One region of the Comamonas sp. MYb69 genome, then DNA from elsewhere that is predicted to be linked to it. Evidence: predicted binding sites of a transcription regulator. Region 1 holds the regulator's gene; each other region holds the start of a gene.

Region 1 (3,272 bases):
CACCGCATCGCTGATCACGCCATCGCTGCAGCGGCTGCTGCGCCATACCGGCAAACCTTGCTGGCGTGCACGCACCATGGCCTCCAGCAGCACCTGATGCACGGTGCCATTGCCGGTGGTCGCCACCACCAGGCCGTCGATGCCCTGTGCCTGTAGCGCCTCCACCAGCCCCGGGCGCAGTCCCGCGTGGCTGGTGACGATCTCCACCCAGGGCCAGGGCTGGCTGGCCGGCACTGGCAAGGCGGCCAGCCACTGGCTGCCGCTGTAGCCGTCTGCTGTGCCTGGTGCCTGCGGCGCATAGCCCTGGCGCAGGCGCACGGTCACACCATCTACCCAGCCCAAGAGGCCCTGCTCGCCCGAGGAAAAGGCCAGCAAGCGGTGCGGATGCACCTTTTGCAGCCAGCGCGCGCTGTGCAGCTCGCCGCCGCCCGTCACGGCCACCACCTCACGCAGCAGAGGTTGGCCATCCGCATCCAGCGCCGCTGCGGCAGCCACGGCGTCCTTGAGGTTCTGCGGGCCATCGGGCATCAAGGCATTGGCCGGGCGCATGGCGCAGGTCAGCACCACGGGCTTGGCCAGGCGCCCTAAAACGCAGTGCAGGAACCAGGCCGTCTCTTCGAGCGTATCGGTTCCGTGGGTGATAACAACAGCGCGCACGGTCTCATCGCGCATGGCCGCATCGCAGCGCTTGAGCAGCGCATGCCAGACCTCGTCATTCATGTCCTTGCTATCAATTTGCGCTATCTGCACCGCATCCAGCGGGCCTGCCGCAGCTGTCTCGATACCGCTCACACCCGCCAGCAAGGCCGCAATGGACAGCTGGGCTGCGCGGTATTGGCCGGGTTTCTCGGCATCATCGGCCATGCCGGCAATGGTGCCGCCGGTGCCGATGATCAAAATTTTTGGCTGCAAGGCTTGCCTCCTGCAAAAAACTGGTTAAAAATACAGGTACTGGATTGATATACAGGTGTTGGGATGCACAGTGGCTTTGCTTCTGCCCGGCACCGCAGATCACACGGAGATCTTATGCGAGACCATCCCAAACTGACCGCGCGCCAACAAGAAATTCTGGACCTGATCCAGACCGCCATTTCGCGCACCGGCGCCCCGCCAACGCGCGCCGAGATTGCCAGCAAGCTGGGCTTCAAATCGGCCAATTCGGCAGAAGACCACCTCAAGGCGCTGGCCCGCAAGGGCGTGATCGAGCTGGTCAGCGGCACCTCCCGGGGGATTCGCCTGCAAAGCGATACCGTGCGCTCCATCAATGCCGCTCGGGGCACGCGCTTCTCCTCACCGCTGGCAGGCGTGTCCAATGCCGCCGCTGGCCTCGGCCGCGTGGTGCAAGAGCTCGCCCAGCTGGCGCTGCCGCTGATCGGCCGCGTCTCGGCCGGCTCGCCCATCCTGGCGCAAGAGCATGTCGACCAAACCTATACCGTGGAGGGCGGCCTGTTCCAGCAGCAGCCCGATTACCTGCTCAAGGTGCGCGGTATGTCGATGCGCGATGTTGGCATCATCGATGGCGATCTGCTGGCCGTCAAAGCCACGCGCGAGGCCCGCAACGGCCAGATCATTGTGGCGCGCCTGGGCGATGACGTCACCGTCAAGCGCCTGCAGCGCACCAAGGACGGCATTGAGTTGCTGGCCGAAAACCCGGATTACCTGCCCATCATCGTGCAGCCCGGCGAGCCCTTCGAGATCGAAGGCATTGCCGTGGGCCTGATCCGCAACACGATGCTGAACTAGGCCTAGCGGCCCTTCCGGCCACTTCGGCCCTCCCTTTTCTGCGCAACCCCAGGTAGCGGGCGTTGTGGGCTCTTGGCCCACAGCCCTGGGGGATGCGCTCGCCCTGCGCAATCCTGCTGTTACCCGTATACCAAGGAGTCTCCTATGCTTGTAGCAGATGCATTGCGCGCGCTTGCGCCCTTTTCCCTAGTCGCTGGCCTGCCCTGGTTCCAGTCCATCCAGCGTGCCATTGTGCGCAGCAACCGCCGCCGACCCGGCCATGGCGCCGCCAATGACGGCCAGCTCGCCGCCCAGGTGCACTGCTTTGCCACCGCGTCCTCTGCCGCTGTACAGCGTGGCGCCGCCCAGCAGCTGAGCTTGCTCGATGGCCAGGGCCTGAACATGTCCGGCGTGGACACGTCCCGCGTGGGCTCCCCTGCCGATGAGGCCCCCGCACAGCGCCCCATCGACCGCATCCGCCTGCCGCGCAAGCCCGCTGCGCGCCGCCGCCTCTCGGTAGGCGTACAGTCCCACACCCGCCCCTTCCTGTCGGTGCAGCGCTGCAGCGCCCAGGCCGCCAACGATGCCCCCATCAAGATGTACTGGGCCCAACCGGCCAGCCTGCACCGCCAAAAGGGTATGCGCTGGGCCATGTCGGGCAGCATGGCCGATATCTGTGCCGAGCTCGAACGCCTGGAACGGCTGGAACATCTGCACGCCGTCTAAGCCGCTGCCCGGGCGGGGGGCCAAGTCTCGCCGCCAGCATGCGTTGAACGCTGCAAACAGGGCCAGGCGAGCCAAGGGTTTGGGCATGGGGCTCGGTGTTCCCGACCCGTCACCATGCCGCAGGCAGCCCGATGTGTCAGTTGGTGCGGCCGGCCAGGTGCGGCCGGCTAGACAACGGCCTACCGGAGGGATTCCAGAACGGCGCTGAGAAATTCCGGGCAATATGCAGGGCGGTTGCAACAGCGGCTCAGAGCTGCCCAGCCAGCAGCATCCCTTCCTGCCGCTCAGACCAGGCCATGGTGGCACAAGGCCCGCGTGCTCGGCAACCCGCGCTGTCAGCCATCTCTGTCTGCTGCCCACTTGCGCCAGCCTCTTGTCCTGTCAGCGCGCAGCAGCCAAAGCCTCCAGCGCCTGCTGCTTGAATGGGGCCAGTTGCTCGCGCAACGCATCTCTTGCGCCATCCAGCGCAGCAGCCACCGCGTCAGGCCCAAACACCAGGCCTTGCAGCAACACAAAATGCACATTGCGGATGCCAATGGAGGCCAGCGCATAGCGCAGATAAGGCGTCAAAAAGTCTTCCTGCTTGGCACGGGGCCCCGTATGGAAGCCGCCGGAACTCACCAATACCAAGCTAGGACGGTCCTTCATCAAACCAATCTTGCCTTCGGGCGTGGATGCAAAGCTGCGGTGGATACGGATCACATGGTCCAGCCAGAGCTTGAGCGTGGCCGGCACCGCAAAGTTGTGCATGGGGGTCAGAATCATCAGCAGATCGCTGTCTTCCAACTCTTTGATCAGCGTTTCCGACCAGGCCAGCGCGGGTG
Region 2 (3,272 bases), on a different contig from region 1:
CAAGGGCGTTTGCGCCCGCGTGCACAACGCCAACACCGAGACCGACCTGCCCGCTGCGGCCCGCAAGGCGCTGTGCCAGGACGGCGAATGCGTGGACATGGCCTTGCTCGAAGGCCTCGATGAGCGCATCAATGCGCTGCCCGCCGAGCAGCGCGCCAAAGGCGTGGTCGTCGTGCTGCACCAGATGGGCAGCCATGGCCCGGCCTATTTCAAGCGCTCGCTGGGCCAGGACAAGCGCTTCAGCCCCGAGTGCAACAACGTCAATCTGCAGGCCTGCGACCGCGCCTCGCTGATCAACGCCTATGACAACAGCGTCGTCGCCACCGACCGCATGCTCGGCGGCCTGATCGACTGGCTGGCCAGCAAGGGCCAGCGCCAGCCCACGGCCATGATGTATGTGGCCGACCATGGCGAGTCGCTGGGCGAGAACAATATCTACCTGCACGGCCTACCCTATTCCGTCGCCCCCGATGTGCAAAAGCATGTGCCCTGGATCACCTGGCTCTCGCCCGCCATGCAGCAACGCATGGGCATGAGCACCAGCTGCCTGCAGCAGGCCGTGGGCACGGCCCGCATCAGCCATGACAACCTGTTCCACTCGATGCTGGGCCTGACCGATGTGCAGACCGCGCTGCACCAGGCCGATCTGGATATTTTTGCCAGCTGCAAGGGCCGCTCTGCGCCACCTGCCACTTTGGCGCAGCTGGCGTCTGCTTCTGTGCCGGCAAGCGTTGCAGCGCAGCCGCCGACCACGGTCGCTGCTGCACGCAAGCGCGGCTAAAACAGGTTTCCCTGCCCAGGGTGCGGCGCCTGCGCGGCGCCTCCCTGGCGCACGGCCTGCTGCACCTGTTGCGCGCGCCAGGCCTCAAAACCGCGCCAGTCCATCTCCTGCCGCTCGCGCCCATAGCCCAGCTGCGCGCAGGCCCGCACAAAGCGCTGGCGCACCAGGTCCGCCCACAGGCCCTGGCCCTTCATGCGGCTGAAGGACTGGCTGTCATAGCTCTTGCCGCGCAGCCGGTCGGCCTCGCTGATCTGGTGCAGGTCGCGCACCCGCTGCATCACCCGGGCGGCGCGCTGTGGGTAATGGGCCTGCAGCCACTGCTGGAACACGCCATTGAGTTCCCAGGGCAGGCGCAGCACGGTGTAGAAGGCGGTGGTGGCGCCGGCCTCGCGCGCGGCTGCCAGCACCTCTTCCATGTCTTCGGTCAAAAACGGAATATGCGGCGCCACGCTCACCCCGACCGGAATGCCGGCCTCCGTCAGCCGGCGTATCGTGCGCAGCCGCCGGTGCGGCGCCGCAGCCCGGGGCTCGAGCAGGCGGGTCAGCTGTGGGTCCAGACTGGTGATCGTGATGTAGACGGCCGCGGCGTTCTTGCGCGCCGCTGCGGCAATCAGGTCGGTATCGCGCTCCACCGCGCTGCTCTTGGTGATCAGCGAGAACGGGTGCTCGGCCTCGCTGAGCACCTGGATCAACTGCCGCGTCAGGCCCAGTTCCCGCTCAATCGGCTGGTAGCAATCGGTGGCGGAGCCGATATTGAGCGAGGCCGGCTGGTAGCGCGGGCGGCTGATCTCGGCCTTGAGCACCTGGGCAATATTGGTCTTGGCAAACAGCTGGGTTTCAAAATCCAGCCCCGGCGAGAGGTTCAGGTAGCTGTGGTAGGGCCTGGCATAGCAGTAGATGCAGCCATGCTCGCAGCCCCGGTAGGGGTTGACCGAGTGATCAAAGAAGATATCGGGTGAGTCGTTTTTCTGGATCGCGCTGCGTGCCTGCTCCTCGTGCACCTGGGTCGGCAGGCTCTCGGCGTCCTGCTGCCACCAGGCGCCTTCTTCCAGGTTCAGATCTGCATCGCCAGCCACAGGCGCCTCAGCGGCTGCAGGGGTCCAGCCATCGTCAGCCCATTCCCGCACATCGCTGGCAAAACGGTGGCGGGGTACACCGACCGCACCGCGCCCCTTGCGGGCCACCGGCAGCGGCACGCGCACTGGCACAGGCCCATCCAGGTCGTCCGCGCAGCGCTGCAGGGCCTGCGGGTCGTCTAGCGGGGCAGTGTCAACGGTGTGGATGGAGGGATGGCGGGCAGGCATACTAACGGATGATGACTGTTTTTATATACAGTATTTCATGCATTGTCCGCCATCCCGGCAGCCTCTGCAAGCGCCGCGCACACCAGGGCTATTCGCACCGTTTTGGTGCGAAATGGGCCATGGCCTACATTCGGGGATTACATACTCCGGAGGAAGTTTTCATGTCTCGCAAACCCCAACTCATCCTGTCATCCCTGGATGTGGACCGCCTGGAAGCGCTGCTGGAGGCCATGCCGGCCAGTGCCTTCCCCGGCAAGGCGGATCTGGAGGCCGAGATTGCCCGCGCCGATATCGTGGAGCCCAGCGATATTCCGCCGGATGTGGTGACGATGAACTCCACCGTGAACTTTGACATTGCCGAATCGGGCAAGCAGTTCCAGCTGACCTTGGTCTACCCCAAGGACCTGGACGACACGAGCAGCAAGATTTCGGTATTTGCACCCGTGGGCAGTGCGCTGCTGGGCCTGGCGATTGGCGATGAGCTGGCCTGGCCGTCCGTGGGCGGAAAGACCATGACCGTGCGTGTGACCGGCATCAGCTACCAGCCCGAGCGCGCCGGCGATCTGCACCGCTGAGCGGCCAACCGACAAGCGCCGGCAAGGGCCTGCCTACATCGACAAGCGCGCCCCCACCAGGGTCACCAGCAGGCCGCCCCCGACCAGGCCCAGCTCCCAGCGGGCAACAGAGCGCAAGCTGGGCGTACGCGCCTCCACCCCCAGGTAGAGCGCGCGCCCGGCCAGCAGCGACAGCGCAAAGGCCAGACCCATGCCCAGCCAGTTCAGCCAGGGCTGGCTCGGCCAGACATGCGAGACCACCGCGTTGCACAGCACCACGATGGAAAAGTGCACCAGAAACACCGAGTAGCCCATTTGGCCCAGCGACTGCAGCCAGCGCACGGGCGCCTGGCGGCCCAGCCAGTCGACCAGGCGGCTGTCTGCCGGCAGGCGCATCAGCCACAGCAGCGCGACGGCGCCGCACAGCGCCACCGCAATGCGCAGGCGGAAATCCACTTCCAGTGACACGAGGCCAAAAGCGAGCAGGCAGGCCGTCCAGGACCAGGGTTTGGCGCTTTGGCTGCCCCAGAAAGCCAGCATGCCCATGCCATAGGCACCGATAAAGTAGACAAACCACATGTCCAGCTCGCTGTGGCGGTTGAACACCAGGAGCGACAAGGCCGTGAGCGCCAG
Region 3 (3,272 bases), on a different contig from region 1:
CCAGCGCTTCGATGGACAGGTTGGCAAACTCCGTGCCTTCAACCGCCGCATTGAGGTTGTTCACATAGGTCTGGTGGTGCTTGCTGTAATGGATCTCCATCGTCTGGGCGTCAATATTGGGCTCCAGGGCATCGTAGGCATAGGCCAGCTTGGGCAGGGTATAGGACATATCGTGTGTTAGTCGTTGAGTGGAGAACAGGGAGGTCAATGCCGGTGCGGCGGCTGTCAGTGCAGCAGCGTGCCCGGCGGCGGGTTGCCCGAAGGCATGGGAACGCTGTGGGCCTGCCGCTCCATCGCATCCTCGCGCTCGCGGGCGGCGCAGCGGTTGTGGTGCTCGGTCAAGGCGGCAAAGGTGTGGTGCAGGTGCTTGCAGGCGGCCGATCGCAGATCGGCGCTGGCATGGTCGTCACGCGTCAAGGCCAAGAGCTGGTGGTGGGCGCAGTTGATGCACTCGCCCGCCGATATTGGCTGGCTCAAGGTGTTGAAGCAGTCGGCCAAGTTCAGGTGCGCGACCACAAAGGCGGCCAGGCGGTCATCGGCGCAAACGCCGGCCGGTGCATCGTGGAACAGTTGGTGCGCCACGCGCAGCGCATGCTCATGCCAGGCCAGCGCCTGCTCGGGGCGGTTGTCGCGGCTGGCTTCCACGCCGGTCTGGGTCAGGCGCTCCCATTCGCGCAGCAGCAGCGGACCCGATACGGAGGACGGAAAACGCGAGCTCATGGCAGCTCCTTGGCGGGCACGCTGGCCGCCGTCATCACCCAGGCGTGCGAGGCCTTGGCGGTTTCTGTGGGGACAAAGGCCTGGGGGTCTTCCAGCAGGCAGGTGCTGCCCAGACGCTTGCACTGGTCATGCTCGCGCCAGTAGCCGCCGTGGCTGATGCAGCCGGTCTGGCAGATCACCAGGTTGGTGGCATGCTGGCCCAGCTCTTGCAGATAGGCATCAGGCGGGGGCGGGGGCACGGCGGCCACTTCCATCGTCGCGGCCGGGTCCACACAGCGGCGCACGGCCGTGACGGCCGCGCGGTTGGCGATGGCCGACAGGTGCACCAGGCGGTCCTCGCGCTCCCAGATGAGGGCGCTGTCGCGCATGATGACCTGGGCCCGCAGCTGGGTGACCTGGGCGCGCAGCGCCTCGACTTCCGCGCGCAGTGCATCGACCTGGGCCGTGCAGCGCGCTTGCAGTGCAGCATAGTGGCGCAGCATCACACCGTGCTCCTGCACCAACGGATGGATGTCACTGTCTGGGTTTGGCACGGTTGGCTCGCCTCCACGGGATAAACGGAAAACACTTTGCTCGGCATCAAGGCAGCGTCAAATAAAAACATAATAAATGAGAATCGTTTCTATTCGCAAACTCATTTGTATATGGCCTGCCTGCAAGCAGTGGAATAGTGCTATCGGCTGCGCGAGCCTGACGGCCAGAAGGGGACATGGCGGCAAAGTTAAAATAGCTGTATAAAAATACAGATAAGCTATCACTCACCCACACCGCATCCGACCCCCCATGCTGGCCCCCCACCGCTACTACTACCTGCACAACTTCGAGCGCGCGCTGCAGTGGCTGGGGCAGCGCTATGGCGATGTGCTGGACGCGCAGGAGCAGCAGTTTCTGGCGGACTTTGCCCAGGCCCCCATGCCGTCGCAGGCGCTGATGGTGCGCATGCTGATGCGGCGCGGGCCCTGGTTCCGCGCCGACAAGCTGGTCTACGACGAAATCCCCGATGTGCATGCCGCCGCACAGCCCTTGCTGGCGCTGGGCTGGATCGATGCCGATGCCGACATGGCGTTGGCCGAGCTGTTTGCGCTGCACACCAAGCCCGAGCTTCTGCAGATCTTTGCCAACGCCGGCTTGGCGCGCTCGCTGCGCAAGGCGGAGATGCTGGCCCAACTAGTTCAGCAGTCTGATCCAGGTACCGAGCAAGAAGCCCAAGAGCAGCTGCAGCCCTACCACCGCTGGCACCCGCATGCCGAGCATGCCGCCTGGCGCGTCACCGTCGGCGAGCTGGCCGAGGGCCTGCGTCTGATGTTCTTTGGCAATTTGCACCAGGACTGGTCAGAGTTTGTGCTGGCCGACCTGGGCATCTTCAAATACGAGACGGTGGCCTTTGATGCGCAGTCGCGCGCCTTCCAGACCCGTGCCGATGTGCAGGGCTACCGCCAGCTGCAGCAGTGGCGCCAGGCGGTGGATGAGGACGAAGACCGCCAGGCCTTGATGGACGCGCTGACCGCCTGGCGCAGCGCCAACCCCTGGCTGCAGCAGCGCCATGCCAAGGTGCTGCTGCGCCTGGGCCAGGCCTGCGAGCGCAGCCAAAGCTGGGCGCTGGCCGAGCAGGCCTATGCCGCCAGCCGCTATCCGGGCGCGCGCCACCGCCGCATGCGCGTGCTCGAACGCATGGAGCGCTTTGACGAGGCCCTGGCCTTGGCCAGCGCCGCCGCGCAGCAGCCCGAAAGCGATGAAGAAAGCCAGCGCCTGGCCCGCATGCTGCCGCGCCTGCGCCGCCACCTGGGCCAGGGCAGCGCCAGCCGCCGCGCGTTGAAACCCGAGGTGGCGCAGCTGCGCGAGGATGTGGCCCTGGACCGGGTGCTGCGCATGCCACGCACAGCGCCCGGTCTGGCGGCGATGGATGCGTTGAGCGATGCGGCTGCCCTGGAGGCCGCCTTGCGCGCAGGCGAGGCCATGAACGCCGCCGAGGCCACCGAAGGTCTGCGCCTGATGCCGGTGGAATACGCCTTGCGCGACCACTGGCACCGCGACGATGCGCCGGTGTTTTATGTCGAGAACGCGCTCGTCAATTCGCTGTTTGGCCTGCTGTGCTGGCCGGCGATTTTTGCGCCATTGCCGGGGGCGTTTTTTCATCCGTTCCAGGCGGGGCCGGCTGATGTCTATGCGCCCGATTTTGTCGCGCGGCGTGCGGCGCTGTTTGAGGCTTGTCTGGCGACCTTGGACGACGGCAGCTACGCCGATGTAATCCGCCAGCGCTTTGCCGACAAAGCCGGCCTGCAATCGCCCTTTGTGTTTTGGAGCACGTTGACGGAGGCGCTGCTGGACCATGCGCTGGCCTGCATACCGGCGGCCCACCTCCAACTTCTGTTCCAGCGCTTGCTCGGCAACCTGCAGGCCAACCGCACGGGCTTTCCGGACCTGGTGCGCTTTTGGCCGCAAGAGAGGCGCTACCAGCTGGTGGAGGTCAAAGGCCCTGGCGACAAGCTGCAGGACAACCAGATCCGCTGGCTGGAATACTGCGCCGCCCATGGCATCCCCGTGGGCGTCTG

What was found. The regulator LexA, encoded in region 1, represses DNA repair genes until DNA is damaged. The targets are predictions, from matches to a motif close to ACTGTATNNNNATACAGT.
Region 2: WH303_RS22500 (PA0069 family radical SAM protein) is a predicted target of LexA. The motif match lies at 2,100-2,117, and genes of this name have one in related genera.
Region 3: WH303_RS04675 (VRR-NUC domain-containing protein) is a predicted target of LexA. The motif match lies at 1,450-1,467, and genes of this name have one in related genera.

What each region holds. Positions count from the first base shown of each region.
Region 1 covers NZ_JBBGZG010000010.1:187,641-190,912, reverse strand. The annotation lists gene WH303_RS15420 (asparaginase) at 1-912, opposite strand, end outside; gene lexA (transcriptional repressor LexA) at 1,027-1,743, shown strand; gene WH303_RS15410 (hypothetical protein) at 1,888-2,448, shown strand; gene WH303_RS15405 (FMN-dependent NADH-azoreductase) at 2,830-3,272, opposite strand, start outside.
Region 2 covers NZ_JBBGZG010000021.1:48,686-51,957, forward strand. The annotation lists gene WH303_RS22495 (phosphoethanolamine transferase) at 1-781, shown strand, start outside; gene WH303_RS22500 (PA0069 family radical SAM protein) at 778-1,971, opposite strand; gene rnk (nucleoside diphosphate kinase regulator) at 2,247-2,660, shown strand; gene WH303_RS22510 (acyltransferase family protein) at 2,694-3,272, opposite strand, start outside.
Region 3 covers NZ_JBBGZG010000003.1:75,800-79,071, forward strand. The annotation lists gene WH303_RS04660 (superoxide dismutase) at 1-169, opposite strand, end outside; gene WH303_RS04665 (hypothetical protein) at 226-720, opposite strand; gene WH303_RS04670 (hypothetical protein) at 717-1,202, opposite strand; gene WH303_RS04675 (VRR-NUC domain-containing protein) at 1,504-3,272, shown strand, end outside.